DNA from 2 places in the Streptomyces sp. NPDC030183 genome. Region 2 is predicted to be linked to the other one. Evidence: riboswitches for the same ligand, from Rfam matches in the RefSeq annotation. Region 2 holds a riboswitch; the other holds the start of a gene.
What was found. Region 2 has a riboswitch for glycine ahead of gcvT (glycine cleavage system aminomethyltransferase GcvT). Riboswitches for the same ligand answer to the same signal wherever they lie in the genome.

Region 1: it holds a riboswitch for glycine, as region 2 does, so the genes downstream of both, gcvP (aminomethyl-transferring glycine dehydrogenase) here and gcvT (glycine cleavage system aminomethyltransferase GcvT) in region 2, are expected to answer to the same signal.

Annotation. Positions count from the first base shown of each region.
Region 1 covers NZ_JBVIBK010000037.1:54,092-69,081, reverse strand. The annotation lists gene ACZ4Z2_RS33650 (sugar phosphate nucleotidyltransferase) at 1-739, shown strand, start outside; gene ACZ4Z2_RS33645 (DUF881 domain-containing protein) at 837-1,742, shown strand; gene ACZ4Z2_RS33640 (small basic family protein) at 1,739-2,071, shown strand; gene ACZ4Z2_RS33635 (DUF881 domain-containing protein) at 2,077-2,952, shown strand; gene ACZ4Z2_RS33630 (FHA domain-containing protein) at 3,014-3,985, shown strand; gene ftsR (transcriptional regulator FtsR) at 4,030-4,785, shown strand; gene ACZ4Z2_RS33620 (bifunctional nuclease family protein) at 4,870-5,343, shown strand; gene ACZ4Z2_RS33615 (MerR family transcriptional regulator) at 5,696-6,379, shown strand; gene ACZ4Z2_RS33610 (DNA polymerase IV) at 6,454-7,866, shown strand; gene ACZ4Z2_RS33605 (PRC-barrel domain-containing protein) at 7,939-8,307, opposite strand; glycine riboswitch at 8,433-8,529, shown strand; gene gcvP (aminomethyl-transferring glycine dehydrogenase) at 8,701-11,586, shown strand; gene ACZ4Z2_RS33595 (DUF5999 family protein) at 11,701-11,907, opposite strand; gene ACZ4Z2_RS33590 (hypothetical protein) at 12,312-12,896, opposite strand; gene ACZ4Z2_RS33585 (glutamate-cysteine ligase family protein) at 13,465-14,982, shown strand.
Region 2 covers NZ_JBVIBK010000031.1:65,412-80,401, forward strand. The annotation lists gene ACZ4Z2_RS31220 (AAA family ATPase) at 1-1,872, shown strand, start outside; gene ACZ4Z2_RS31225 (L-serine ammonia-lyase) at 1,876-3,243, opposite strand; gene ACZ4Z2_RS31230 (serine hydroxymethyltransferase) at 3,407-4,672, opposite strand; gene gcvH (glycine cleavage system protein GcvH) at 4,687-5,064, opposite strand; gene gcvT (glycine cleavage system aminomethyltransferase GcvT) at 5,232-6,356, opposite strand; glycine riboswitch at 6,392-6,516, opposite strand; glycine riboswitch at 6,517-6,613, opposite strand; gene ACZ4Z2_RS31245 (AAA family ATPase) at 6,823-7,497, shown strand; gene ACZ4Z2_RS31250 (enhanced serine sensitivity protein SseB) at 7,615-8,391, shown strand; gene ACZ4Z2_RS31255 (enhanced serine sensitivity protein SseB C-terminal domain-containing protein) at 8,585-9,373, shown strand; gene ACZ4Z2_RS31260 (hypothetical protein) at 9,411-9,662, opposite strand; gene ACZ4Z2_RS31265 (ABC transporter permease) at 10,200-11,198, shown strand; gene ACZ4Z2_RS31270 (ABC transporter substrate-binding protein) at 11,267-13,021, shown strand; gene ACZ4Z2_RS31275 (ABC transporter permease) at 13,090-14,097, shown strand; gene ACZ4Z2_RS31280 (ABC transporter ATP-binding protein) at 14,094-14,990, shown strand, end outside.

The DNA.
Region 1 (14,990 bases), on a different contig from region 2:
GTCCAGGCCGACGGAGACGGGCGACATGCGGCGCTCGGGGCTCGTGCGGCTCGGTGAGATCGTGGCCTCGTCGCGGGCCGCGTTCGGAGTGCGGTTCGACCCCGTCGGCGAGCGGCTGTCCCTGGTCGACGAGAAGGGACGGATCGTCGAGGACGACCGGGCCCTGCTGGTGATGCTCGACCTGGTGGCCGCCGAGCGGCGGAGCGGACGTGTGGCCCTGCCGGTGACCACCACGCGGATCGCGGAACAGGTCGCGGCGTACCACGGCACGCAGGTCGAGTGGACGACCACCTCGCCGGACGACCTGACGCGGGTCGGCGGGGACGAGACGACCATCTTCGGCGGTGACGGGCGCGGTGGATTCATCGTGCCGGAGTTCAGCAGCGTCTTCGACGGGACGGCGGCCTTCGTACGGCTCATCGGCCTGGTGGCGCGCACACAGCTCACGCTGAGCCAGATCGACGCGCGGATTCCGCGGGCCCATGTCCTCAAGAGGGACCTGGCGACGCCGTGGGCCGTCAAGGGCCTGGTCATGCGCCGGGTCGTGGAGGCCGCCGGGGATCGCTTCGTGGACACGACCGACGGCGTGCGGGTCGTGGAGACCGACGGGCGGTGGGTGATGGTCCTGCCGGACCCGGCGGAGGCCGTCACGCATCTGTGGGCCGAAGGACCGGACGACGCCTCGGCGCAGGCCCTGCTGGACGAGTGGTCGTCGGTGGTGGACAGCGCCGGACGCTGAAACACCCGCACACCCGCGTGCCGGACAAGTGCCCCCAACGGGGCCTGTCCGGCACGTGGGTGGGGCCATTCGGAGGTAGGGGGCGCGACGTGCGACGATGTGCGGCATGCCGCAGCAGCCCCCCGTTCGGAGCACACCCACGCGCCCGTCGCGTCCGGACGCCTCCATGTCGCTGCTCAACAACGTCATGGACCACAGCCTCGACGACGGGTACGCCGAGGCAGCCGCCCGGAAGAAGGCCGACGGCACCGGCGGCATGCCGAAAACCGTCCGTGCGAAGCTGAGTCTCGCCGTCGGGCTGGTGCTCGCCGCCCTGGTGGTGACCGTGGGCGCGGCGCAGGCGCGGATAAGCGCCCCGGTGGTCGCCAAGGAGCGCGAGGAGCTCATCGACCGCATCCAGCAGCAGACCGCGGCCGCGGACAAGCTGGAGGACTCCGTCGACGATCTCCGTGACGACGTGAGCGCCCGGCAGCGCGAGGCGCTCAAGGACGGCGGCGGCAGCGAGCAGGGCGAGCTGGTGGGCATCCTGTCGGGCGCCGTCGAGGTGCACGGCCCCGGCGTGAAGCTCGTCGTCAACGACTCGAAGAACGCCAGCCAGGGCGGTGACGGCGGCCCGCGTGAGACCTCCGGGTTCTCCGACACCGGGCGCGTCCGGGACCGGGACATGCAGCGGGTCGTGAACGGGCTGTGGGCGTCGGGCGCCGAGGCCGTCTCGATCAACGGGCAGCGGCTCACCGCGCTGTCGGCGATCAGGGCCGCGGGCGACGCCATACTGGTCGACAACAAGCCGCTGGTGCCGCCGTACACGGTCCTCGCGGTGGGGGACGGGCAGCGGCTGAGCACCAGGTTCCAGAACAGCCCCGACGGGCTGTATCTGCATGTCCTCCACGAGAACTTCGGGATCCGGACGAGCATCTCCGTCGAGGACGACGTCAAGGTGCCGGCCGCGCCGAGCGTGATCGTACGAACAGCAGAACCGAGCACTAGGAAGGGCACATCGTGATCGCCGTACTGGGCCTCGTCCTCGGAGTCGTGGCCGGACTGTTGGTCCGGCCCGAGGTACCCGCGGTGGTCGAGCCGTACCTCCCCATCGCTGTCGTCGCGGCCCTGGACGCCGTGTTCGGCGGTCTGCGCGCCATGCTGGACGGGATCTTCGACGACAAGGTCTTCGTGGTGTCGTTCCTGTCCAACGTGGTCGTGGCCGCGCTGATCGTGTTCCTGGGTGACAAGTTGGGTGTCGGCGCCCAGCTGTCGACGGGTGTCGTGGTCGTGCTCGGTATCCGCATCTTCTCCAACGCCGCGGCGATCCGCCGGCACGTGTTCCGGGCGTGAGGCCGATGAGCGAGAGGGACGAGACGCCGAGGCCGACGGCGGGCGCGGGCGGGGGAGCGGAGGACGAACCGACGACCCGGTTGCGCCGTGAGCTCCCGCAGGAGGTTCCCGTCACGGCCACCGAGGGACCCGGCAGGGCCGCGCCCGACGAGGAGAGTCGGCTGACCGGGCGGCAGCGGCTGGCCCAGGGGTTGTGGCCGCCGCGCTTCACGCGGGCCCAACTCATCGTGGCCGTCCTGCTGTTCGGCCTGGGCTTCGGTCTGGCCGTCCAGGTGGCCTCCAACAACGACGACAGCGCGCTGCGCGGCGCACGCCAGGAGGATCTCGTCCGCATCCTCGATGAACTGGACGACCGAACTCAGCGTCTGGAGGAGGAGAAGCAGGGTCTCGAGGATCAGCGCACCGAGTTGGAGAACAGCTCGGACCAGGCCGAGGAGGCACGCAAGCAGACCGTCGAGAAGGAACGGCAACTCGGCGTGCTCGCGGGCACCGTGGCAGCGCAGGGACCCGGCATCACGCTGACGATCAACGACACGAAGGGAACGGTCGAGGCGGACATGTTGCTCGACGCGATCCAGGAGCTGCGCGCGGCCGGCGCGGAGGCGATCCAGGTGAACGGCGTACGCGTCGTGGCCAGCACTTTTCTCACCGAGTCCGGTAAGGGAATCAGTGTCGACGGGAACAAGATCACCCAGCCCTTTCGTTTCAAGGTCATCGGCAACCCGCAGGACCTCGAGCCCGCACTGAACATCCCCGGAGGCGTGGTGCAGACACTGGAGAAGGAGCAGGCCACCGTGGCCGTGGAGCGGGCTGACAAGATCGTCGTGGACGCCTTGCGAGCGGCGAAGCGGCCTGACTACGCTCGGTCGTCCTCCCAGTGAACCGCAGGTGCATAGGGGTCGTCCGGCGAGGGCATGAGGTTGCGGGGGGTCGGCGCACCGAATGGGTGGTGCGTGGTGGAAACTGTCTGGTGGAAACGGACGTTGTGAGGATGTCCGGGTCGGCCGGTGTGTTCAGTCAGGGTTCGTCCTGCCCCACGGGCGGGTCTGTTTCGGTCAAGGGGAATCGCCCGTGAAGTTGTTTGCGAAGTTGTTCGGCAAGAGCGCGCGAGAGGGCAGCGACAACGCGACCTCCCGCCACCGCGCGCAGCCTTCGGAGGCGGAGGGCCAGGGCGGCGAGCGCCCGCTGTTCCGGGACCAGGTCGCTGGTCCGGGCGGTGACATTTCCGGAGGTCAGGGCGCGCCGTCTGTTGACCCTGCCCAGTCGGGCCGCATAGGTTTCGGGGACCCGTCAGCCTCAGGTACGGGTGGAGGGTTTGCCACCGACCCGTATGCGTCCAATGCCCCGGCGGGGCAGCCGCGGCAGGAGGATCCGTCGATGTCGGCCCTGGTGTGTACGAGGTGCGGTAACCGCAACGCGGAGAACAGCCGCTTCTGCTCGAACTGCGGCGCCCCGCTGCGTCCCGGCGCGGTGCCGGAGCGTCCGTCCGAGACGACCTCCACGATCTCCATCTCCGGCCTCGAGGCGTACGACTCCGAGACGACGGGGCAGACGCAGCTGCCGGCGCTCTCCCCGGAGGCCCAGGCCGCCGTCGACGCGCTGCCGCTCGGCTCGGCGCTCCTCGTCGTGCGCCGCGGGCCGAACGCGGGCAGCCGGTTCCTGCTCGACAGCGACCTGACGACGGCGGGCCGTCACCCGCAGAGCGACATCTTCCTGGACGACGTCACCGTCTCCCGCCGACACGTGGAGTTCCGCCGGGCTCAGGACGGCTCGTTCACGGTCGCCGACGTCGGCAGCCTGAACGGCACGTACGTCAACCGCGAGCGGATCGACCAGGTCGCCCTGCACAACGGTGACGAGGTGCAGATCGGCAAGTACCGGCTGGTCTTCTACGCGAGCCAGCGGGGTTACTGACCCGCCCCCGGACTCGATCCGGGGGGAAACCCCAGGGAAGGTCCATGCTTCGAACAACGAGCGGTGGTGCCGACCACGGCACCACCGCCGCGGACAGTGGCCTGATGAGCATCGGCACGGTGCTGAATCTGCTGCGCGAGGAGTTCCCCGAGGTCACGATCTCCAAGATCCGTTTCCTGGAGTCGGAGGGGCTCATCGAGCCGCAGCGGACCCCCTCGGGGTATCGCAAGTTCAGCGCCGGGGACGTCGAGCGTCTCGGACACGTCCTGAGGATGCAGCGGGACCACTATCTGCCGCTCAAGGTGATCCGTGAGCACCTCGCGGCCTTGGAGCGGGGCGAGGACGTCCGGCTGCCGTCGGTGGGCCGCCAGCGGGACATCGGCGACGGGGAGCGCCTGAGCGAGCTCTTCGGGGAGCCCGAGGAGCCCACCGCCGCCCGGGTCGGGCGCGCCGAGCTGCTCGCCGGCGCCGGGATCGGCGAGGAGCAGCTGGCGGAGTGGGAGTCGTACGGGCTCGTGGTGCCGCTGCCGGACGGCTCGTACGACGCCGAAGCCCTCACGGTGGCCACGCTTGTGGTGGAACTGGGGCGGTTCGGTATCGAGCCGAGGCATCTGCGGGTCATGAGGGCCGCCGCCGACCGTGAGGCGGGCCTCGTGGAGCAGGTGGTCGCCCCCCTGCGCCGTCACCGTAATCCGCAGACCAGAGCGCATGCGGAGGACCGTACGAGGGAGCTGGCGGGGCTCACGGTCAAGCTGCACGCCGCGCTCGTGCAGAGCGCGCTGGGTGTCCGGCTCCGCTGAAGCGGTGTGTTCGCCTGTGGCGGATCGCCCGGCCGATCTGTGCTCGACTACCCAAACATCCCGAGCACGGCCTAGGGTTGCTGTGTGAACGAGCTCGATGTCGTAGGTGTCCGGGTCGAAATGCCCTCCAACCAACCGATCGTGCTCCTGCGTGAAGTGGGAGGCGACCGGTACCTCCCCATCTGGATCGGGCCCGGGGAGGCGACCGCGATCGCCTTCGCCCAGCAGGGCATGGCCCCCGCGCGACCGCTGACCCACGACCTGTTCAAGGACGTGCTGGAGGCCGTCGGTCAGGAGCTGACGGAAGTGCGCATCACGGATCTGCGTGAGGGCGTCTTCTACGCGGAGCTGGTCTTCGCCAGCGGTGTCGAGGTGAGCGCCAGGCCCTCCGACGCCATAGCGCTGGCGCTGCGCACCGGGACGCCGATCTTCGGCAGTGACGGGGTGCTCGATGACGCGGGCATCGCGATCCCGGACGAGCAGGAGGACGAGGTGGAGAAGTTCCGCGAGTTCCTCGACCAGATCTCGCCGGAGGACTTCGGTACCAGCAGCCAGTGAGGCTGGGCGGCGGTGGCGTGGGGCCTCGCGGGCGCGGGGCTGTCGGCCCGTGTCGAGCGGCTGGGCCGCCGTCGAGCGACCGAGGGCGGATGGACCGCCGGGCCGCCCTGTCGTCGGGAGGCACTGTCGCGAGTCGAACGAGGGGGCGGTGTCCTGGGGGCCCGGTGCCCGACGCGTGCCGATGCGGTGTCCTGCGGTTCCGCTTAGCACATTCGGCTAGCCTTTCCCCGCGGAAGGGCACGGGAAACCACTCTCAGGGTGATTATCACTCGGCGTGCCGAGTGTGGCGGTCGTTGACGCACCCCTGGTGGCTGCCTACCGTCGAGAAGGCAGGTCAAGGACGGAGGTCGGCGTGAGAAGCAGCGGCGACGGTACGGCTGGGGGTGCCCCCGGACGCAGCCTGGGGGAGAGCGGCTCGTACCCTCCCCCGAGCGCTCGGCTCCGCTCGGGCAGGGGTTATCCGCCTTCCGGCGGCGCGGCCGGCCCCGTCCCGCAGTTGCCGACGGCTGTCCAGGCCGGCGCGGAGGCGGAACCCGAGCCGCACGAGAACGTCGGTTACCGCGGCCCCACCGCGTGCGCCGCCGCCGGCATCACCTATCGGCAGCTCGACTACTGGGCCCGTACCGGCCTGGTGGAGCCCAGTGTGCGGTCCGCCCACGGGTCCGGGACGCAGCGGCTCTACAGCTTCCGGGACGTGGTCGTCCTCAAGATCGTGAAACGGTTCCTCGACACCGGTGTCTCCCTGCAGAACATCCGCACAGCCGTCCAGCACCTGCGTGAGCGGGGCTTCAGCGATCTGGAGCGGATGACGCTGATGAGTGACGGTGCCACGGTCTACGAATGCACCTCGCCGGACGAGGTGCACGCCCTGCTCCAGGGCGGTCAGGGCATCTTCGGGATCGCCGTCGGGGTCGTCTGGCGTGATGTGGAAAACGCTCTCTCCCAGCTGCACGGGGAGCGGGTCGACACGGGCGAGACACTGGTGCGCCCCAACCCGGCGGACGAACTGGCCCGCAGGCGGAACAAGGCGGTCTGAGCGCGGAGGCCAGGGGCAGGTCTCGTGCCTGGCCTGGCAGGGCATTGTCAGTGGTGTAGGGCAGCATCGGAGATGTGAGAACCGCGCCCACGATCCTGCATCTCGACATGGATGCCTTCTACGCCTCGGTGGAGCAGGCATCCAAGCCGAGTCTGCGCGGGAAGGCCGTCATCGTGGGCGGGCTGGGGCCCCGTGGTGTGGTCGCCACCGCCTCGTACGAGGCGAGGGTCTTCGGGGTGCACTCGGCGATGCCCATGGCGCAGGCGCGTCGGCTCGCGCCGAACGCGGCGTACCTCACGCCGCGCTTCACCTTCTACCGGGCGATCAGCCAGCAGGTCATGGGGCTGCTGCACGCCCTGTCGCCGCTGGTCGAGCCCCTGAGTCTGGACGAGGCGTTCGTGGACCTGGAGGCCGGGGGAGTGGCCTGGGACGAGGCGTCGGCGCGCGGGACAGGGGTGCGGCTGCGTCAGGAGATACGAGCGGTGACCGGGCTGACCGGGTCCGTGGGGCTCGCCGCGTCCAAGATGCTCGCGAAGATCGCCTCCGAGCAGGCCAAGCCGGACGGGCTGGTGGTCATCGAGCCCGGCACTGAGCGGGCGCTGCTCGGGCCGATGTCCGTGCGGATCCTCCCCGGCGTGGGACCGGCGACCGGCGACCATCTGCGGCGCGCCGGGATCACGACCGTCGAGGAGATCGTGGAGGCGGGCGAGGACGAGGTCGTACGGCTGCTCGGGAAGGCACACGGGCACGGGCTGTACGCGATGGCGCTGGCGCGCGACGACCGGGCCGTGGTCGCCGAGCGGGACGCGAAGTCCGTGTCGGTGGAGGACACCTACGACGTGGACATCCATGACCGGGTGCGGGTCCGGCTGGAGGTGCAGCGGCTCGCGGACCGGTGCGTGCGGCGGCTGCGGGCCTCCGGTCTCTCGGGGCGGACGATCGTGCTGAAGGTACGGCGGTACGACTTCTCGACGCTGACCAGGTCGGAGACTTTGCGGGGGCCGACGGACGACCCGGCCGTGGTGCGGGAGGCCGCGGCGCGGCTGCTGGAGGCCGTGGACACCACCGGCGGGGTGCGGTTGCTGGGGGTGGGCGTCAGCGGGCTCGCCGACTACACCCAGGAGGATCTGTTCGCCCAGGCCGCGGGGGAGCCGGAGCCTGCCGAGGACGAGCCGGCGGCGGAGGTCGTCGCGGAGGAGAGCGCCGCCGTCGAGCGGCGGTGGTCGGCCGGGCACGACGTCCGGCACGCCGAGTACGGGCACGGGTGGGTGCAGGGGAGCGGGCTCGGGCGGGTCACCGTGCGGTTCGAGACGCCCGAGGACACGGAACCGGGGCGGGTGCGGACGTTCCGGACGGACGACCCCGATCTGGAGGCGGTGGATCCGCTGCCGCTGGTTCCGGGGGGACCGGTGCGGCCGTCGGAGGCGGTGCCCGTGCCGGGGCCCGGAGCGGAGCACGAGGGCGGGGCCGGGAGGGCGGCGGGTTGAAAGGTTTCGGGGTGTCGCGGGTCGAGATGGAGGGTGAGGGGGCGGGTGTCGGTGCCCCGGGGCCAGTGCGGGTCAGGGGTCTTCCTGGCCGGCGACGTGGCCGAAGTCGTGGTCCAGGGGAGGCGGCGGCGCTATGTCCAGACCGTAGTGGTGGTAGAGCTGGAGCTCCTGCTCGGGGGAGAGATGGCGGCCGACGCCGAAGTCGGGGGCGTCCTTGATGAGGGCGCGGTCGAAGGGGACGCGGAGGGAGCCCTCGACGAGTTCGCTGGGCTCAAGGGGGATGAAGGCGTCGCGGCCGAAGAGGCCCATGCGTATCGCGGCCCATTCCGGGATGCCCGTCGCGTCGTCGAGATAGACCTCGTCCACTGTGCCGATCTTGGTGCCCTTGCGGTCGAACGCCTTGCGGCCGATCAGGTTGCGCGGATCGATGTCGGTCTGCACGGGCCCTCCAAGTGGTCGCCATGGGGGTTGCAAATCGTTCCTCACCACTACGAAAAGGCACAACTGGGAAGGCGGCCACTCGAAGGCACGTGCGTTGACCGCGCTGATACGCTGGCAGCGGCTGTTGAACCCGTGCGGGAGAGTCCTCCGGACACCATCCGGAGGCGCCGAAGGAGCAAATCCTCCCCGGAATCTCTCAGGCTCACGTACCGCACGGACGAGGCCACTCTGGAAAGCAGAGCGGGTGTCGACGGTTTCCGCTCTCACCGACGGTGAAAGCCGGTCCCTACCCGGATCGGTGAAGCTCTCAGGTCGAGATGACAGAGGGGGAGGCCGTCGGGCACCCGTGCCGTGGTGCCCTCGAAGGTCGCGTCAGACCAGGAGGCCTCCGCAATGACCGCCCACCGCATCCCGCTCGCAGAGCTCGAACAGGGCATCCCGTTCGAGCGGCGTCACATCGGACCCGACGCCGAGGCCCGGGCCAAGATGCTCGCCCACGTCGGATACGGCTCGCTCGACGAGCTGACGGCCGCCGCGGTCCCCGATGTGATCAAGAACGCCGAGGCGCTGAAGCTGCCGGGCGCCCGTACCGAGGCCGAGGTGCTCGCCGAGCTGCGTTCGCTCGCCGACCGCAACCAGGTGCTGGGCTCCATGATCGGGCTCGGCTACTACGGCACCTTCACCCCGCCGGTCATCCTGCGGAACGTCATGGAGAACCCCGCCTGGTACACGGCCTACACGCCGTACCAGCCCGAGATCTCCCAGGGGCGGCTCGAGGCGCTGCTCAACTTCCAGACCATGGTCGCCGAACTCACCGGCCTGCCCACCTCCGGCGCCTCCCTGCTCGACGAGGGCACGGCAGCCGCCGAGGCCATGGCGCTGTCCCGGCGCATGGGCAAGAACAAGAAGGGCCTCTTCCTGGTCGACGCGGACGCCCTGCCGCAGACCATCGCCGTGATCGAGACCCGCGCCGAGCCCACCGGGGTCGAGGTCGTCGTCGCCGACCTCAGTGACGGCATCCCCGCCGACATCGCCTCCCGCGAGATCAACGGCGTGCTCCTGCAGTACCCCGGCGCCTCCGGTGCCGTACGCGATCTCAAGCCGGTCATCGAGCAGGCCCACGGGCTCGGCGCGCTCGTCACCGTCGCCGCCGACCTGCTGGCCCTCACCCTGCTGACCCCGCCCGGTGAGCTGGGCGCCGACATCGCGGTCGGCACGACGCAGCGGTTCGGTGTGCCGATGGGCTTCGGCGGGCCGCACGCCGGCTACATGGCCGTGCACGAGAAGTTCGCGCGCAGCCTGCCCGGACGGCTCGTGGGCGTCTCCGTGGACGCGGACGGGCACAAGGCGTACCGGCTCGCCCTCCAGACGCGAGAGCAGCACATCCGCCGCGAGAAGGCCACCAGCAACATCTGCACCGCCCAGGTGCTGCTCGCCGTGATGGCCGGCATGTACGCCGTCTACCACGGGCCCGAGGGGCTGCGCACCATCGCCCGGCGTACCCACCGCTACGCCTCCGTCCTCGCCGCGGGGCTCGCCGCGGGCGGGATCGAGGTCGTGCACGGCGCCTACTTCGACACGCTGACCGTGCGGGTGCCGGGACGGGCCGCCGAGGTCGTCGAGGCCGCGCGGCAGCACGGGGTGAACCTGCACCTCGTCGACGCCGACCGGGTGTCCGTCTCCTGCGACGAGACCACCACGCGGGCGCAGCTGGGTGCCGTGTGGACCGCGTTCGGGGTGGAGGGCGACGTCGAGGACCTCGACGCCGTCGCCGAGGACACGCTGCCCGAGGCGCTGCTGCGCTCCGACGACTACCTCACGCACCCCGTGTTCCACGAGCACCGTTCCGAGACCGCGATGCTGCGCTACCTGCGCCGCCTCGCCGACCGGGACTACGCCCTCGACCGGGGCATGATCCCGCTGGGCTCCTGCACGATGAAGCTCAACGCGACCACCGAGATGGAGCCGGTGACCTGGCCCGAGTTCGGGCAGCTGCACCCCTTCGCGCCCGCCGCGCAGGCGCAGGGCTATCTGACGCTGATCCGCGAGCTGGAGGAGCGGCTCGCCGAGGTCACCGGGTACGACAAGGTGTCGCTCCAGCCGAACGCCGGCTCGCAGGGCGAGCTGGCCGGTCTGCTCGCCGTACGCGGCTACCACCGGGCCAACGGCGACGACCAGCGGACCGTGTGCCTGATCCCGTCCTCCGCGCACGGCACCAACGCCGCGAGCGCCGTGATGGCCGGCATGAAGGTCGTCGTCGTGAGGACCGCCGAGGACGGCGAGATCGACGTCGAGGACCTGCGGGCGAAGATCGAGCAGTACCGCGACGAGCTGTCCGTGCTGATGATCACCTACCCGTCGACGCACGGTGTGTTCGAGGAGCACGTCGCCGACATCTGCGCCCAGGTGCACGAGGCGGGCGGCCAGGTCTACGTCGACGGCGCCAACCTCAACGCCCTGGTGGGCCTTGCCAAGCCCGGCCACTTCGGCGGTGACGTCTCGCACCTGAACCTGCACAAGACGTTCTGCATCCCGCACGGCGGCGGTGGCCCCGGTGTCGGGCCGGTCGCGGTCCGGGAGCACCTGGCGCCGTACCTGCCGAACCACCCGATGCAGCCGGCGGCCGGCCCGGAGACGGGCGTGGGCCCGATCTCGGCCGCCCCGTGGGGTTCGGCGGGCATCCTGCCGATCTCGTGGTCGTACGTCCGGCTGATGGGCGGCGAGGGCCTCAAGCGGGCCACGCAGGTCGCCGTGCTCAGCGCCAACTACATCGCCAAGCGGCTGGAGCCGCACTACCCGGTGCTGTACACCGGCCCGGGCGGGCTCGTCGCGCACGAGTGCATCGTCGACCTGCGGCCGCTGGCGAAGACGACCGGGGTGAGCGTCGACGACATCGCCAAGCGGCTGATCGACTACGGCTTCCACGCGCCGACGATGTCGTTCCCGGTGGCCGGGACGCTGATGATCGAGCCGACCGAGTCGGAGGACCTCGCCGAGCTGGACCGGTTCTGCGACGCGATGATCGCGATCCGCGCGGAGATCGAGAAGGTCGGCTCGGGCGAGTGGCCCGCCGACGACAACCCGCTGCGGAACGCGCCGCACACCGCGGCCGCGCTCGGCGGCGAGTGGAGCCACGCGTACACCCGCGAGGAGGCCGTGTTCCCGGTCGGCGTCAAGCCCGCCGACAAGTACTGGCCGCCGGTGCGCCGGATCGACCAGGCCTTCGGTGACCGGAACCTGGTCTGCTCCTGCCCGCCGCTGGACGCCTACGAGGAGTAGTCAGCCGCGGATACGCGTCGGGGCCGGTTCGGAGAGTGCTTCTCCGGCCGGCCCCTCTTGTGTCCGGGCGGGCGTCCGCTGCGGGACGCTCGCCCTGTGCGCACCTCTCGCGGCTCAGGCCGCCGTCATCACCGTGCCGCTGTCGAGCGGGCGGTGCGGGGCGATGATCTGACCGTCGGGAAGGAGCTCACCGGTGTCCTCGAAGAGCAGAACGCCGTTGCAGAGCAGGCTCCATCCCTGCTCCGGGTGGTGCGCCACGAGTCGGGCGCCTTCCCGGTCGGCGGATTCGGCGGTCGGGCACGGTGGCTGGTGCTGGCACATGGTTGTTGGGATCTTTCGCTCTGTCGTGAGTGGTGAGATGACTGTGGTGTCTGTTCCGCGGCGTGAAGCCTCGCTCATGGCCGCCCCCCGTTGTGATGATTCGGTCCGGTCCCCAGTGTTGCCCCACGGGCGTCAGTCCGCAGGCATTTCGCAGCACGGCTTTCTCACAGCTTGATGACGCATCCTCCACGCGGACGGTTCATCGGAACTCCCCTGTCCGTTCGGGTGGTTCGCCATGGTCGGATGGGACTAGTCGGACGGGGGAGGCGGACCATGAATGGCTCGTTCGAGCGTATTGCCACGCGTTAGAGCGGAATGCCGCGCCGATGGCAATGGCTTACCCCGCCGCCCGGATATCGGCGGCGGGGTAAGCAACGGTGCGAATGAGGCGCGGCCGCCCGGGCTCAGGCGGGCGACCCCATGAGGGGGGCGGGGGTCAGGCGGGTGGTCAGGACCGGGAGGAGGTCGGCCACCCGGTGCGGACGGTGGGCCGCGATCCCGGGTGGGGCCGGAGCCAGCGGGACGAGGAGGTCGGTCGGTGCCGGGACGCCGGTGGCGCCGTCGGCGGTGGTGTCCGCGTGCAGCCACAGAGTGAGCATGTACAGCTCGGGCACGGACAGCAGGCGGGGCTGGTACGGCTGTTGCATGAGGTCGGCCTGGCGCAGGGCGAGTTCGGTGGAGGCGATGTACGGGCCCTCGAAGAAGTGCGAGAAGGCCCATCCGTCGGGGGTGAGGCGGGTCTCGGCGGCGGCCAGGGCGCGGTCGCCGGAGCGGATCAGGAAGCGCCAGCCCGCGAGCCGAGTGCTGCCGGCGCCCTCGGGAGTGATCCGGTCGAGTACGTGGACGGGCAGCGGAAGTTCGGGAGTGGCGGGACCTTGGGCGCTTCGCAGGGAGGGAGTTCGGGCCTCGCTGACGGCGGTGGGAGATCCGAGTGCCGTGAGGACGGTGCGCAGGGCGGGCGCGGGAGCCGGGGGGACAAGCAGCGGCATGGTGGGTCGCCTCTCATTCGACAGGCACGGTGGCGCGAGGGCGGGGGCGGACGGCGCTGTCAGCTCTCGGGGATCGGAGAGACGGGTGCCCGGGGTCCGGTGCGTGGATTAGGGGTCCGCCGTGCGGGCTCCGACGGCAGGACCGAGGAACCGCGAGCGCCGACTCTCAGCCTCGTTTGCGAAGTTTATACGACGCATGTTCAATCAGTGTTTCGCCTAGCTGTCTTTGATATGAAGAGCAAGGCGGTATCAGGTCGCTGAATCGCGGGAATCATCCCGATTCTCTATCGGGAGTCAGAGGGTGACCTCGGATTACCGTCGCGTAGCGGTCGGCCGGTTCTCGTCGGCGCTTTTCACGAATCCCCTGGCATGGAAAGCGCGTGCTCTTTTGTGCCGCGTGAATGTGCCAGAAGCACGCCGAGCCAATAACGTCGGGGGTGAACGCGCTCAGCCTAGCGGGCGCAGGTCTCGCGCGGGACGTTATCGATGGCTCTGCCTGGGCATCATCATCCGTGAACCGCAGTCGTGGCCGGCTCGTCGGCCTGCCCATCCGAGGAGGGACACTTCGATGGGAGAGAAGGTCGTGGCGGGGTCGTTCGGCCTGTCCGACCGTCAGCTCTACCGTGACAAACTGCGGCAGTGCCTGGCGGGACTGGAGCGCCTGCTGGAGGAGAAGCGGTTCGACCGCCCCAAGAACCTGATGGGTGTGGAGATCGAGCTGAACCTCGTCGGGGCGGACGGTCTGCCGAGAATGATGAATGCGCAAGTACTCGAACGGATTGCGAGCCGTGATTTCCAAACAGAACTCGCCATGTTCAACCTGGAAGTCAACATCGCTCCACACCGGCTGGGCGGCCGGGTTTTCGACCAGCTTTCCGAGGAGCTGCGGACGTCCCTGGCGTACGCCGACCGGAAGGCCGGGGAGGTGGACGCCGGCATCGTGATGATCGGCATTCTGCCGACGCTCGACCGGGACGACCTGGTCTCGTCCAACCTTTCCGCGGGCGACCGCTACACCCTGCTCAACGATCAGATCGTCGCCGCCCGCGGTGAGGACTTCACCCTCGACATCGACGGGGTGGAGCGGCTCGTGTGCACCTCGAAGTCGATCGCGCCCGAGGCAGCCTGCACCTCCGTGCAGCTGCATCTCCAGGTCACCCCCGAGCGCTTCGCCGATGTGTGGAACGCGGCTCAGGCGGTCACCGCGGCGCAGGTCGCCATCGGCGCCAACGCGCCGTTCCTGTTCGGCCACGAGCTGTGGCGGGAGTCGCGGCCGCCGCTCTTCCAGCAGTCCACGGACACCAGGCCGCCGGAGCTCCAGGCCCAGGGGGTGCGGCCGCGCACCTGGTTCGGCGAGCGGTGGATCTCCTCGGCGTACGACCTCTTCGAGGAGAACCTGCGCTTCTTCCCGGCGCTGCTGCCCATCTGCGACGACGAGGACCCGCTCGCCGTCATCGACGCGGGCGGCGTGCCCAAGCTCGCGGAGCTCACCCTGCACAACGGCACCGTCTACCGCTGGAACCGGCCGGTGTACGGCATCGCGGACGGGGTCCCGCACCTGCGGGTGGAGAACCGGGTGCTGCCCGCCGGACCGACCATCACCGACGTGATCGCCAACGCGGCCTTCTACTACGGGGTCGTGCGCGCCCTCGCCGAGGAGTCACGGCCCGTCTGGACGCGCATGCCGTTCGAGACCGCGGCCGCCAACTTCGACGAGGCGTGCCGGCACGGCATCGACGCGCGGTTGCAGTGGCCGCGCCGGGGCCGGTACGGCGGGGTGGGGTCCGTGGACGCGGTCAACCTCGTACGGGAGGAGCTGCTGCCGCTCGCCGAGGCGGGGCTGGACGCGTGGGGTGTCGAGCGGGTCGACCGGGACTTCTACCTCGGGGTGATCGAGGAGCGCTGCCGGCGGCGGGTCAATGGGGCGTCCTGGCAGGTCGAAACGTTCCACCAGGCGCTGGCCAAGGGCCTCGGGCGGGATGCGGCACTGGCCGCCACGACTCGCAGGTACTGCGAGCTGATGCACGCCGGGGAGCCGGTGCACACCTGGCCGGTGGGGTTGCCGGAGCCGGTGCCGATGGGCTGAGGAGCCGG
Region 2 (14,990 bases):
GCACGGCAACGCGCCCACCAGCGGGCGGCCGAGGCGATGCTGCGCCGCGGCGACCACGCCGAGGCCGTCGCCGGGCAACTGCTGCGGGCCGGTCCCGTCGGCGACACCTGGGCCACGGCCGCCCTGCTCGACGCCGCCGATCTGGCCGCCCGCGACGACCGCAGCGACGACGCCCTCGCCTATCTGCGCCGCGCCCTCGACGAGCCGATACCGCCCGCACGCCGCGCCGCCGTCCTCACCGAACTGGGCTCCCTGGAGTACGCGACCGTACGCTCCACGGCCGGGATACCGCGCCTCGCGGAGGCGATGCGGCTGCCCGGCCCGCCCCGCGACCGGGTGCGCGCGGCGGTCGCCCTCGGCACGGCGCTCGCCCGCCGCGGCGAGGCCCGCGCCGCGATCGACGTCCTGCGCGGACTGCGTGACGAACACCTGACGGGCCACCCCGACCTGGCCCGCACCGCGCAGACCGCGTCCGCGCTGCTGTCCGACCACGACCAGGGCGTACGGCAGGAGGTGTACCGCTGGCTGCGCGAGACCGCCGAACGGTCACCCGACCTCGTCGGCACGGCCGGGCAGGCCCTCCTGGTGCGCTACGAGTCGACGGCGGGCCTCACCTCGGCGGAGTCGGCCATGGACCGCGTCCGCGCCCTGCTCGCGCAGCCCGCCGACCCGCTGGAGGAGGCGTTCCTGCCGGGCACGGCGGCGGCCGTCGCCCAGTGGGCCGACCAGCTCGACGAGGCCGAACGCCTCGTCCGGCGCGGCCTCGCCGGCCAGCGCGCGTCCCTGCTCCACCCCATGCACACGGCCCTGCTGAACGTACGGATCGACCTGGCCGCCGCGCGCGGCGCCTACGCGGAGGTCCTCGCCGACCCGGAGGTGCGCCGCCCCGACGGCACCCCGCCGACGTCGGCCAACGCCCTCGCCCACGCCGTCGTCGCCCTCGTCGAGACCGGCCGCACCGAGGAGGCGGCCCGCCTCGCGGACGGCTTCGACCTGCAAAACGCCCCCGACAGCTGGGAGTTGAACCGCTTCCTCTACGCCCGGGGCGTCCTGCACTCGGCCCTCGGCGACCCGGCCGCCGCGCTCGACGACTTCCTGGAGTGCGGCCGCCGCCAGGCGGCACGGGATGTGGTCAGCCCCGTCGTCACCCCGTGGCGGACCGCCGCCGCCGAGTGCCAACTGGCCCTCGGCCGCCCCCGCGAGGCCCTCGCCCTCGCCGAGGAGGACCTCTGCCTGGCCCGCGTCTGGAACACCCCCCGCGTCCTCGGCCGAGCCCTGCGCACCCTCGCCACCGCCACGGGCGGCCGCCGGGGCATCCACCTGGCCGACCGCGCGGTCCGCATCCTCCACCAGGACGCGCACACGCCCCCGCGCACGGAGGAGCCGCCGCCCGCGTCGCAGACGGAATCCCACGCCGGAACGACGGGCGACGACACAGGCATGCCGGGCGCGGCCAGAGGAACGCCCGGCGCGGCCGAGACGGAACTGATCGCGGCGTTGACCGCGCAGGGACGGCTGCTCACGGAGGCCGGGGAACGGACACGGGCCCGCGACGCCCTCCGGGAGGCGGCCGCCCGCGCCGAACGGCTGGGCGCGGTCCGCGCCCGGGCGGCGGCGGAGGAGGCCCTGCGCGAGGGCGGCGCCCGCCGCACGACGACGGCACTGACCGGCCCCGACGCGCTGACCGCCGGAGAACGCCGCATCGCCGAACTCGCCGCGCAGAGCCGCACGAACACGGAGATAGCGGAGCTCCTCCACCTGGCCCGACGCACCGTCGAGACCCACCTGACCAGCACCTACCGCAAACTCGGCATCCGCCGCAGGGCAGAACTGAACGCAGCCCTCACCCCACCCGGTGGAGGTGACCGGTAGGCGTCAGCACTCGATGATGTTGACCGCCAGCCCGCCCCGCGCCGTCTCCTTGTACTTGACGCTCATGTCGGCACCCGTGTCCTTCATCGTCTTGATGACCTTGTCGAGGGACACCTTGTGGGTGCCGTCGCCGCGCATCGCCATGCGGGCGGCGGTCACGGCCTTCACCGCGGCCATGCCGTTGCGTTCGATGCAGGGGATCTGGACGAGGCCGCCGACCGGGTCACAGGTCAGGCCGAGGTTGTGCTCCATGCCGATCTCGGCCGCGTTCTCGACCTGTTCGGGGCTGCCCCCGAGGACCTCCGCGAGCGCGCCCGCCGCCATCGAGCAGGCCGAGCCGACCTCGCCCTGACAGCCCACCTCGGCGCCGGAGATGGAGGCGTTCTCCTTGAAGAGCATGCCGATGGCCCCGGCGGCCAGCAGGAAGCGGACGACGCCGTCCTCGTCGGCACCGGGGACGAAGTTGATGTAGTAGTGCAGAACCGCCGGGATGATGCCCGCCGCCCCGTTCGTGGGCGCCGTCACCACCCGTCCGCCGGCCGCGTTCTCCTCGTTCACGGCCATCGCGTAGAGCGTGATCCACTCCATCGAGCGCGCCAACGGGTCGCCCTCGGCCCGCAGCTGACGGGCGGAGACGGCGGCACGCCTGCGCACCCGCAGACCGCCGGGGAGGATGCCCTCGCGGGACATGCCGCGCGCGACGCACGTCTGCATCACCCGCCAGATCTCCAGCAGCCCCTCGCGGATCTCCTCCTCCGTGCGCCAGGCACGCTCGTTCTCCAGCATCAGCGCGGAGATCGACAGACCCGTCTCCTTCGTCAGGCGCAGCAGCTCGTCGCCCGTCCGGAAGGGGTACTTGAGGGCCGTGTCGTCCAGCTTGATGCGGTCCGCGCCCACCGCCTCCTCGTCCACGACGAAGCCGCCGCCGACCGAGTAGTACGTCTTCGAGAGCAGCTCCGCGCCGGACGCGTCGTACGCCCGGACCGTCATGCCGTTGGCGTGGTACGGCAGCGTCTTGCGGCGGTGCAGGACCAGGTCCTGGTCGAAGTCGAACGGGATCTCGTGGTCGTCGAGCAGCCGGATCCGGCCCGACTCCTTGATGGACTCCACGCGGTCGTCGGCCGACTCCACGTCCACCGTGCGCGGCGAGGCGCCCTCCAGACCCAGCAGGACGGCCTTGGGGGTGCCGTGGCCGTGCCCGGTCGCGCCGAGCGAGCCGTACAGCTCGACCCGTATGGAGGCCGTCGCGGACAGCAGCCGCTCCTTGCGCAGCCGGCGCGCGAACATCCGGGCGGCCCGCATCGGGCCGACCGTGTGGGAGCTGGACGGGCCGATGCCGATCGAGAACAGGTCGAAGACCGAGATGGCCACGGTGACTCCTCAGAACGGGGGTTGTGCGAGGGGGCGGGGCCCCGCGCCCACTGCACAGTGCGCGCGGGGCCCCCGAAGAACGGGGCGGTGTGCGTGCCGGTGAGCCCGGGTCACGTCCCTGAGCGGCGGCCGGAGTCCGGACGGTTCCGGCCGCCGCCGGGGGTCACTTCCCCAGGGTGGGGTAGAGCGGGTGCTTGGCGGTGAGGGCCTTGACCCGTGCCTTGAGGGCCTCGGTGTCGTAGGACGGCTTGAGGGTCTCGGCGATGATGTCGGCGACCTCGGTGAAGTCGGCGGCGGTGAAGCCGCGGGTGGCGAGGGCGGGGGTGCCGATGCGCAGGCCGGAGGTGACCATCGGGGGGCGGGGGTCGTCGGGGACCGCGTTGCGGTTGACGGTGATGCCGACCTCGTGGAGGCGGTCCTCGGCCTGCTGTCCGTCGAGGTCGGAGTCGCGCAGGTCGACCAGGATCAGGTGGACGTCGGTGCCGCCGGACAGGACGTTGATCCCGGCGTCGCGGGCGTCGGGCGCGGTGAGGCGTTCGGCGAGGATCTTCGCGCCCTCGACGGTGCGGCGCTGGCGGTCCTTGAACTCCTCGCCGGCGGCGACCTTGAAGGAGACGGCCTTGGCGGCGATGACGTGCTCCAGGGGTCCGCCCTGGAAGCCGGGGAAGACGGAGGAGTTCAGCTTCTTCGCGAACGTCTGCTTGGCGAGGATGATGCCGCCGCGGGGGCCGCCGAGGGTCTTGTGGGTGGTGGAGGTGACCACGTCGGCGTGCTCGACGGGGTTGGGGTGCAGGCCGGCTGCGACGAGACCGGCGAAGTGGGCCATGTCCACCCACAGGTACGCCTCGACCTCGTCGGCGATCCGGCGGAAGGCGGCGAAGTCGAGCTGGCGGGGGTAGGCGGACCAGCCGGCGATGATGACCTTGGGGCGGTGTTCCTTGGCGAGGCGCTCGACCCCGTCCATGTCGACCAGGCCGGTGGTGGTGTCGACGTGGTAGGGAACCACGTTGAACTGCTTGCCGGAGAAGTTCAGGCGCATGCCGTGGGTGAGGTGGCCGCCGTGGGCGAGGTCCAGGCCGAGGATGGTGTCGCCGGGCTGGGCGAGGGCGAAGAGGGCGGCCTGGTTGGCGGAGGCGCCGGAGTGGGGCTGGACGTTGGCGTACTCGGCGCCGAAGAGGGCCTTGACGCGGTCGATGGCGATCTGTTCGGTGACGTCGACGTGTTCGCAGCCGCCGTAGTAGCGGCGGCCGGGGTAGCCCTCGGCGTACTTGTTGGTGAGGACGGAGCCCTGGGCCTCGATGACGGCGAGCGGAGCGAAGTTCTCCGAGGCGATCATCTCCAGGGTGGACTGCTGGCGGTGCAGCTCGGCGTCGACGGCGGCCGCGACCTCCGGGTCCAGCTCGTGCAGAGACGTGTTAAGAAGCGACATGGGGCTACGACCTCTCAGCCGGTGATGAAGGCGGTGTACTCGTCGGCGGAGAGCAGGTCGCCCGGCTCCTCCGCGACCCGTACCTTGAACAGCCAGCCGCCCTCGAACGGGGCGGTGTTCACCAGCGACGGGTCGTTGACCACGTCCTCGTTGACCTCGGTGATCTCACCCGACACCGGGGAGTACAGGTCGCTGACCGACTTCGTCGACTCCAGCTCGCCGCAGGACTCGCCCGCGGTCACCGTGGAGCCCACCTCGGGAAGCTGGGTGTAGACGACATCGCCGAGCGCGTTGGCCGCGTGCTCCGTGATGCCCACCGTCGAGACGCCGTCCTCGGCGGCCGACAGCCACTCGTGCTCCTTGCTGTAGCGCAGCTGCTGGGGGTTGCTCATGGCCTGAATTCTCCTGTACGCGAGGGAGTGGTGATGAATGAGGGACTGCTGAAACCGCTGTTGAACAGGGCGGATGTGCCCTTTGTCACGCTCGGGCGCGCTGCCGTGCCGTTCCGCACGACGACGCCATGCCGCTTCTGAACGACGGTGAGCCGACTACGACGGTGTCACTTGGACCGCTTGTAGAACGGCAGCGCCACGACCTCGTACGGCTCGTGGCTGCCCCGGATGTCCACAGCGACCCCGGTGGTGCCCGGGGCGGCGTACATGGCGTCGACGTACGCCATCGCGATCGGCTTGCCCAGGGTGGGGGAGGGGGCGCCGGAGGTGACCTCGCCGATCACCTTGCCCTCGGCGACGACGGGGTACCCGGCGCGGGGGACCCGACGGCCCTCGGCGATCAGGCCGACCAGGACCGGCGGCTCGTGGTTGGCGTTCTCGGCGGCCTCGCGCAGCGCCGCGCGCCCCACGAAGTCGCCCTCCTTCTCGAACTTCACCACCCGGCCGAGCCCGGCGTCGAAGGGGGTCAGCTCGGTGGTCAGCTCGTGCCCGTACAGCGGCATGCCCGCCTCCAGGCGCAGGGTGTCCCGGCAGGACAGCCCGCACGGCACCAGGCCGACGCCCTCGCCCGCCTCGGTCAGCGCCTGCCACAGCTCGACGGCGTGCTCCGGCTTCACGAACAGCTCGAAACCGTCCTCGCCGGTGTACCCGGTGCGGGCGATCAGCGCCGGGACGCCGGCCACGGTGCCGGGCAGGCCCGCGTAGTACTTCAGGCCGTCCAGGTCGGCGTCGGTGAGCGCCTTCAGGATGCCGGGGGACTCGGGGCCCTGCACGGCGATCAGCGCGTACGCGTCCCGGTCGTCGCGCACCTCGGCGTCGAACCCGGCCGCGCGCTCCACCAGCGCGTCCAGCACCACCTGGGCGTTGGAGGCGTTCGCGACGACCATGTACTCGGTGTCCGCGAGGCGGTAGACGATCAGGTCGTCGAGGATGCCGCCGTCCTCGCGGCAGATCATGGTGTAGCGGGCGCGGCCCGTCTTCACGCCGCCGATGTTGCCCACGAGGGCGTAGTCGAGGAGCGCGGCGGCCTGCGGGCCGGTGACGGTGATCTCGCCCATGTGGGAGAGGTCGAAGAGCCCGGCCCGGGTCCGTACGGCGTTGTGCTCGTCGCGCTCGGAGCCGTAGCGCAGGGGCATGTCCCAGCCCGCGAAGTCGGTCATCGTCGCGCCGAGCGAGCGATGCAGGGCATCGAGCGCGGTACGGCGCGGTCCGGCGGTGGGGCTACTGCTCATCGGATCTGCTCCCAGGGCATGACGGGCGAGGACGGTCCTCCCCATCTGTCATCGGAACCTGAGAGGTTCACCTCGACCGTACGTTCTGATGACGCACCGGTGGTCGCGGTTTGCACCTTGGGTGGAGCCACTGGCGCAGCGGCTCGCTTTTCAGATGTGCCTCGCCCGCGCGGTATCTGGGCCTGAGAGATTCAAGGGAGGGACTTGCTCCTTCGGCGCCCCAGCGAGACTGCTGGGAGCTCTCCCGCGCGGATTCAAGCGGCCGGTATGCAGTTGGCGCGCACATCATTGCACGCATCGGCGCGGCACGGCAGGGGGAGGCTCCGGGACAGGGAGACCGCGCACGGGACAGGGGCAACGGTCCGTAGCACTCTTGTGGCAATACGAGGACTGAATCAGGAGCCATCGGGCATTACCTTCTCTTTACAGTCTGTGGGGATGGGTCTCCCGACCCCTGGGGAGGACGATCACGGTGAACAGGACCACGGCGTACGCGACGACCTCGGGCCTCGCCCTGCCCGAGCAGCCCGCCGGCCCGGCCGCCGCGGCCTGCGGCCCCTTCCCGAGGGCGGTCGTCCGCGACCTCAGGGAGCGTTCCGGGCGGAGCCCGCGCGTGCTCTCGTTCGGGGCGAACGACCTCGTGGTCGTCACCGGGCTCCCCGGCAGCGGCAAGTCGACCCTGATGCGGCGCGCGGTGCCGGGGCCGCGGATCGACTCCCAGGACACGCGTGACCGCTTCGACGCGCGCCTGGCGCGCGTCCTGCCGTACGCCGTGTACCGGCCGTTCGTGCGCCTCGCGCACTACGCCGGCCTCCGGCGCGCGCTGCGCTCCGGTGAGGGCGTCGTCGTGCACGACTGCGGGACCCAGACCTGGGTGCGGCGCTGGCTCGCCCGGGAGGCCGTCCGCAGAGGCGGCACCCTCCATCTGCTGCTGCTCGACGTCACCCCCGGCGAGGCGCGCGACGGGCAGCGGGAGCGGGGACGCGGGGTGTCCCGGTACGCCTTCGCCCGGCACAGGGGCGCGATGACCCGGCTGCTGCGGGCCGTGGAGGAGGGGCGCCTGCCGGAGGGCTGCGGGTCGGCGGTGCTGATCGACAGGGACGCGGCGGACGCGCTGAAGCGGATCGGCTTCGACGGCTGACAGCGGACCCCCTCCCGCCAGGGGGCCGGCGGCCGGCGGTCGGGCCGTCCCCTTTGTCGGCGGGTGGCATTAAGGTGCAGGGACAACAGCATCACGGAGTAAAGCGGTAGGCGGCAGATGGACTTCCCGGCGGACTTCCCGGCACAGGCACACCCCCATGGACACGGAGGGTGGCCCGGCAATGAGCTGGAGGAGGTGCTCTCCGCCTCCCTCGGGGTGCCGGGGGCCGGCCCGCGGATCGTGGAGGTGCTGGCCCGCAGCTTCGTATGGGTGCCGCTGCCCGAGGGCGGGGGACCGCACAGCCGTGAGCTGGATCTGCCGACGATGGAGCTGGACGGCCAGGTGTACGTGCCGGTGTTCAGCTCCGAGGAGCAGTTCCGCCAAGTCGTCGGCAACCACATGTCGTACACGATCGCCCCGGCCGTCGAGTTCGCCCGCGGACTGCCCCCGCAGGCCGGCCTCGCCCTCAACCCGGACGGGCTCGTGGGCATCCCGCTGCCGCCGCCCGCCGTGGCCGAGCTGTGCCGGGCCGCCCGGACCCCGCTGGACGGGTCGGCGAGCGGCGCCCGGGTCCGCCTGTTCGAACCGGACTGGCAGGACGACCCGGTGGACTTCCTCGCCGCGGCCTCCGCCGAGTTCGCCGCCACCGGCGGTGTCCTGACCGCCCGCCGCTGCCTCGCCGCCATCGAGACCGCCGACCCCGTGATGTTCATCGGCGTCGACCTGGTCTCCTGGGAGGCCGACCGTACCCTCCTCCTGGACGCCCTCGGCCGTGCCCTCGGCAAACAGCCGGTGGCCTGGCCGGTCAACATGGTCTTCCTGGACGTGGCCCAGGACCCGGTGGGCCACTGGCTCCGCGAGAAGGTCCGCCCCTTCTACCAACAGGGCTACTGACCCCGAGTACCGAGGGCCGCGGGCCCGTGGCGGCGGTGCCCCCGCCGCGGGGCGCGACCAGCCACGACGACAGCGGGGCCCGTGACGTACGGCAAGCCCCGAGCCCACACCGGCTCGACCCGCACACGACCTAAGCTGGATTTCCACAACCGGGGTCCCACACCACCATGGTCCAAACCGAAGGGCGGCTGACGTGAGCGCGAGCGGCACGGCGACCGGGCAGGTCGAGCACATGCTGCGCCAGGTGACGCCGGGGCGTTACGACGCCTACGAGGCGTTGCTGCGTGCCCTCGCGACCCCCGCCACCGGCCAGGTCTGGATGCTCCTGTGGCACGGCCAGGCCGGCTCGCCGGACGCCCAGTACGGGAACATGGAGGTGGACGGGTTCAACTACGCGCCCTGTGTCACCTCCGCCCAGGAGCTCTCCGCCAGCGGCTGGAACCGCAGTTACGAGGTCGTCGACGGCCTCGACGTGGCCCGCACGCTCTACCCCGACCACTACGGACTCTGGCTCAACCCGCACGCGCCGGGCGGCGGCGTCGGCATCCCCTGGCTGGACCTGCGGCGGATCGCCACGGGCCTGGAGCGGCAGCCCGCGGGCCCGCTGCGGCTGTCCGAACCGGCCATCGAGATCCCCCAGTTCTACGCCCTGCTCACCCAGAACGCCCACCGCACCCCGGCCGTGCGCTCGCTGCGCCGCGCCTGGGTGCAGCCCTCGCTCGGCGCGCCCTATCTGGCGATCGGCCTCGATGTGTACGACACCTCGCCGCCCGCCGTCGACTCGGTGCGCGCGATGATGCAGCAGTCCGTCGGCGCCGTCCCGGACGGACTGCCCGTCTCCACGGTCGCCATGTCCGACGAGTACGACCCGGTCGCGATGTGGCTGCGTGTCGCGGCCCGGCCCTTCTACGACCGCGAGGCCCACGGCGCCCCGGCCCAGGCCCCCGCCGCCGGCGGCTACGGCTACCCCGGCGGCTACTGACCCGGAACGGCGGGAGCCCCCGGAGCCGGGGGCTCCGTCATGCGTTCACCTGCCCCCGTGCCGGTGAACGCCGCTCATTCTTTCTTTTGCGCTTCTCCGGAAATCCGCCGGAATTACGGCTTCGGCGTGCAGGACGCCTGCCGCGTGCGGCATTGCGCTTGCCCGGGTCGACCGTCATGCGGTTGGTCATGGTGCGGCCCTTGGCGACGGACTTGGCCACCTCGTACGTGGTCTTGGCCTTGACGACCGGTCCGCGGGAGGCGTAGCACGACGCGCCGAGCCTGATCACCTCGGAGCGTGGTCGTCGCGAGAGTCGGGGAAAGCCGCCCTCAAACGAACCTCGAATACCCCGGGAATGGCCGACGGATTGACCGGCGGCATGTGTTCTTCGCCCGAATTGCCGCAGCCCCGAACGGGGTGATTGCGGGTGATCTGGACATGATGAACCCATGATGTGACCTGGGTCACTTGTCACGGTGCGTCCGGTGCCGCTCACGCGTATGCGCTGTTCGGATTCCGGAACCCTGCTGGCCACATCACGGTTACGCATACATTCGCCGCCGGGTCTGGTGCCTGATCGCGCCACCGTTGAAGACTCCCCCAGAGCGGTGGGGGGTCGGCCGAACGTGCTGTCCATACGGTGGTGTTCAGTGCCGTATGCGCCTCTCCCTCCGAACCGCCCGGCGAGACAGCGACGTTGACACCGGGTCATGAGCAAGAAGCAACGCGACAGAACGACGGCAGTAGTGGCAACGGACCGCACCGCAGACCCGGGCGGCCGCCAAGCACAGTCGGCAACCACCGGCACGGGCAAGCACGAGGGACGATGACCGCACCCATTGAGACGACCGGATCGCAGGCCGAGGCACAGCCCGAGGCCGTGCTGGAAGGTGTCGAGGCCAAGAGGATCGAGGGCCGTTCGCTCGGCCAGATCGCCTGGACCCGCTTCAAGCGCGACAAGGTGGCGGTGGCCGGCGGCGTCGTGGTGGTCCTGCTGATCCTGATCGCGGCCCTCTCCCGGCCGCTGCAGTCGCTGCTCGGACTCGACCCCGACGCCTTCAACCAGGACCTGATCGACCCCAACACCTCCCTGCCGAAGGGCGACTTCGGCGGGATGAGCTGGGACCACCCGCTCGGCGTCGAGCCGAAGTTCGGCCGCGACATCCTCGCGCGCATCCTGGAGGGTTCCTGGGTCTCCCTGGTCGTCGCCTTCGGCGCGACCCTCCTGTCGAACGCCATCGGCACCGTGCTCGGCCTCCTCGCCGGCTACTACGGCGGCCGGGTCGACTCGATCATCAGCCGGCTGATGGACACCTTCCTGGCGTTCCCCCTGCTGCTGTTCGCCATCGCCATCTCCGCCACGCTGCAGGGCGGTGCCTTCGGTCTCGAAGGACTCCCCCTGCACATCTCGGTGCTCATCTTCGTCATCGGCTTCTTCAACTGGCCGTACCTGGGCCGCATCGTGCGCGGTCAGACCATGGCGCTGCGCGAGCGGGAGTTCATCGACGCCTCGCGGGGGATGGGGGCCGCCGGCCCGTACATCCTCTTCAAGGAGCTGCTGCCCAACCTCGTCGCGCCGATCATCGTCTACTCGACACTGCTGATCCCGACCAACATCATCTTCGAGGCGTCGTTGAGCTTCCTCGGAGTGGGGATCCGGCCGCCGCAGGCATCTTGGGGCGGCATGCTCAACGAGGCGAAGGACTTCTTCGAAGTCGACCCGCAGTTCATGATCGTTCCCGGCCTCGCGATCTTCATCACGGTGCTGGCCTTCAACCTCCTCGGTGACGGCCTCAGGGACGCCCTCGACCCCCGCAGCCGCTGACGTCTGCGGTCGCAGGCACCCGTCGCGTCCTGCTCAACTGTCCAACTACGAAGGGGAAACAGACCATCATGCGAAGGTCAGCAATGGCCGCGATCGCGGCCGTCAGCAGTGCCGGCTTGCTCCTGTCGGCCTGCAGCAAGGCCGACGACAGCTCGGACGACGCCAACAAGGGCGCGGGCGCCAACGCCGCGACCAAGGAGGTCGTGAACGCGTCCACCAAGAAGGGCGGCACGGTCACCTACGCGAGCTCCGACGCTCCCGAGTCCCTCGACCCGGGCAACATGTACTACGCGTACGGGTTCAACTTCAGCCGCCTCTACGCGCGTCCGCTGATGACCTTCAAGCCCGGCCCCGGCGAGAAGGGCAACGAGCTCGTCCCGGACCTCGCCGAGGCCGCGGGCGTGCCCAGCGACGGCGGCAAGACCTGGACGTACAAGATCCGTCAGGGCGTGAAGTTCGAGGACGGCACGGTCGTCACCTCGAAGGACGTCAAGTACGCGGTCGAGCGCTCCAACTTCGCGCGTGACGTGCTCTCCTCCGGCCCCAACTACTTCCAGCAGCTGCTGGACGGCGGGGACAAGTACAAGGGCCCGTACAAGGACAAGAGCGAGAAGGGCATCGCGTCCATCCAGACGCCGGACGACAACACCATCGTCTTCAAGCTCAACAAGCCCTTCGCCGACTTCGACTTCCTGGCGAGCCAGCCCCAGACCGCCCCGGTGCCGCGCGCCAAGGACACCGGCGTCGACTACACCAAGAAGGTCGTGTCGACCGGCTCGTACAAGTTCGAGAAGTACGACGAGGGCAAGCAGATCGTCCTGACCCGCAACCCCGAGTGGGACGCGAAGACGGACCCGCTGCGCAAGCAGTACCCGGACAAGATCGTCGTGAACCTGAAGGTCAACAAGGCCACCATCGACAAGGATGTGATGGCCGGCGACACGATGATCGACATCCAGGGCACGGGTGTCGACACCCAGACCCAGGCGCAGCTCGTCAACGACAAGGACAAGCTCGCCAACACGGACAACGCGCTCGGTGGCCGCCTCATCTACACGGCGATCAACACGCAGCAGAAGCCGTTCGACAACGTCGAGTGCCGCAAGGCCGTGCAGTACGCGATCAACAAGGTCGCCGTGCAGACCGCCATGGGCGGCCCGATCCGCGGTGACATCGCCTCCACGGTCCTGCCGACCGACATCCCGGGCTACGAGAAGTACGACCTCTACGCCACCAAGGACAACAAGGGCGACGAGGGCAAGGCCAAGGAGCACCTGAAGGCCTGTGGCCAGGAGAAGGGCTTCAAGACCGCCATCTCCGCCCGTACCGACCGCCAGGGTGAGGTCGACGCGGCCACCGCGATCGTCGGCGCGCTGAAGAAGGTCGGCATCGACGCCGAGATCAAGCAGTTCCCGTCGGGCAAGTACTTCTCCGACTACGCGGGCGTGCCGAAGTTCAACAAGAAGCAGAACATCGGCCTGATCATGATGCAGTGGGGCTCCGACTGGCCGACCGGCTACGGCTTCCTGCAGCAGATCGTCCACGGCAAGGCCATCGGCCAGTCCGGCAACACCAACCTGTCGGAGCTGAACGACCCGGAGATCAACAAGCTGCTCGACGACGCGATCGGCAACACCGACGAGGCCGCCCGCACCGCCGCGTACACCCAGGTCGACAAGAAGGTCATGGAGCAGGCCGCCATCGTGCCGCTGACCTACTTCAAGGTCCTGCTGTACCGCTCGCCGTACGCCACCAACGTGGTGTCGTCGTCCGCCTTCAGCGGTCAGTACGACTACCTCAACATCGGTACCACCAAGCAGTAGCCCCGGAAGGCAGGTGAAGGCATTGGCGCCCGCGGGTTCGTCACCCGCGGGCGCCGGCGCCGGTCCTCGTGATCTCGTACATCATCCGCCGGACGATCGCAGCGGTGATCCTGCTGCTGGTCGTCACCGCGGTCACCTTCGGCATCTTCTTCATCCTGCCGAAGCTCGCAGGGCAGACCGCCGACCAGCTGGCGCAGCAGTACATCGGCAAGAACCCCACGCCCGCGGACATCGCCGCCGTCAAGGCGAACCTCGGCCTGGACCAGCCGGTGTACGTCCAGTACTGGGAGTTCATCAAGGGGATCGTCTCCGGCGCCACCTATGACCTCGGTCCGACCACGGTCCAGTGCAACGCCCCCTGCTTCGGCTACTCCTTCAAGGACCACCTGGAGGTCTGGCCGCAGCTGACCGAGCGGCTTCCGGTCACCCTGTCGCTGGCCGTCGGCGCCGCCGTGCTGTGGCTGGTGGGCGGCATCGCCGCCGGTGTGGTCTCCGCGCTCAAGCCGGGTTCGTTCTTCGACCGCTCCGCCATGGGCGTGGCGCTCGCGGGCGTGTCCCTGCCCATGTTCTTCACCGGTCAGCTGGCGCTGCTGCTGTTCAGCTACAAGCTGGAGATCTTCGGCAGGACGTACGTCCCCTTCACGGAGAACCCCTCGCAGTGGGCCAACACCCTCTTTCTCCCCTGGTGTTCGCTGGCCCTCCTCTACTCCGCCATCTACGCCCGGCTCACCCGCTCGGGCATGCTGGAGACGATGAACGAGGACTTCATCCGCACCGCGCGGGCCAAGGGCCTGCGGGAGCGCAAGGTGGTCGTCCGGCACGGTCTGCGGGCCGCGCTGACCCCGCTGGTGACGGTCTTCGGCATGGACATCGGCCTGCTGCTCGGCGGTGCCGTCATCACCGAGACCGTGTTCTCCCTGCACGGCATCGGCGAGTACGCGGTCCAGTCGATCACCGCCAACGACCTGCCCCCGATCCTCGGGGTGACCCTGCTCGCGGCGTTCTTCGTCGTCTTCATGAACCTTGTGGTGGACCTGCTGTACGCCACGATCGACCCGCGGGTGAGGCTCTCGTGACCGAACTGTCCAAGACCGGGGCCGCCGTCGGCGAGCCCGTACGCAGCGGGGACGCCCCCGACGCGTTCCTCAAGGTGCGCGACCTCAAGGTGCACTTCCCGACCGACGACGGACTGGTCAAGTCCGTCGACGGCCTCTCCTTCCAGCTGGAGAAGGGCAAGACCCTCGGCATCGTGGGCGAGTCCGGCTCCGGCAAGTCGGTGACCTCGCTGGCCATCATGGGTCTGCACCGGCTCGGCGCGCGCGGCAAGAACGTGCGGATGTCCGGCGAGATCTGGCTCGACGGCAAGGAACTGGTCTCCGCCTCACCCGACGAGGTCCGCCGGCTGCGCGGCCGCGAGATGGCGATGATCTTCCAGGACCCGCTGTCCGCGATGCACCCGTACTACACGGTCGGCAACCAGATCGTGGAGGCGTACCGCGTCCACCACGACGTCGACAAGAAGACCGCCCGCAGGCGCGCCGTCGAACTCCTCGACCGCGTCGGCATCCCGGAGCCGAACAAGCGGGTCAACAACTACCCGCACGAGTTCTCCGGCGGTATGCGCCAGCGCGCCATGATCGCCATGGCCCTGGTCAACAACCCCGAACTGCTGATCGCCGACGAGCCCACCACCGCCCTGGACGTGACCGTCCAGGCGCAGATCCTGGACCTCATCCGCGACCTGCAGAAGGAGTTCGGCTCCGCGGTCATCATCATCACGCACGACCTCGGCGTGGTCGCCGAGATCGCCGACGACATCCTCGTGATGTACGGCGGCCGCTGCGTGGAGCGCGGACCGGTCGACGACATCTTCTACCAGCCGCAGCACCCCTACACCTGGGGCCTGCTCGGCTCGATGCCGCGCATCGACCGTGAGCAGACCGACCGGCTCATCCCGGTCAAGGGCCAG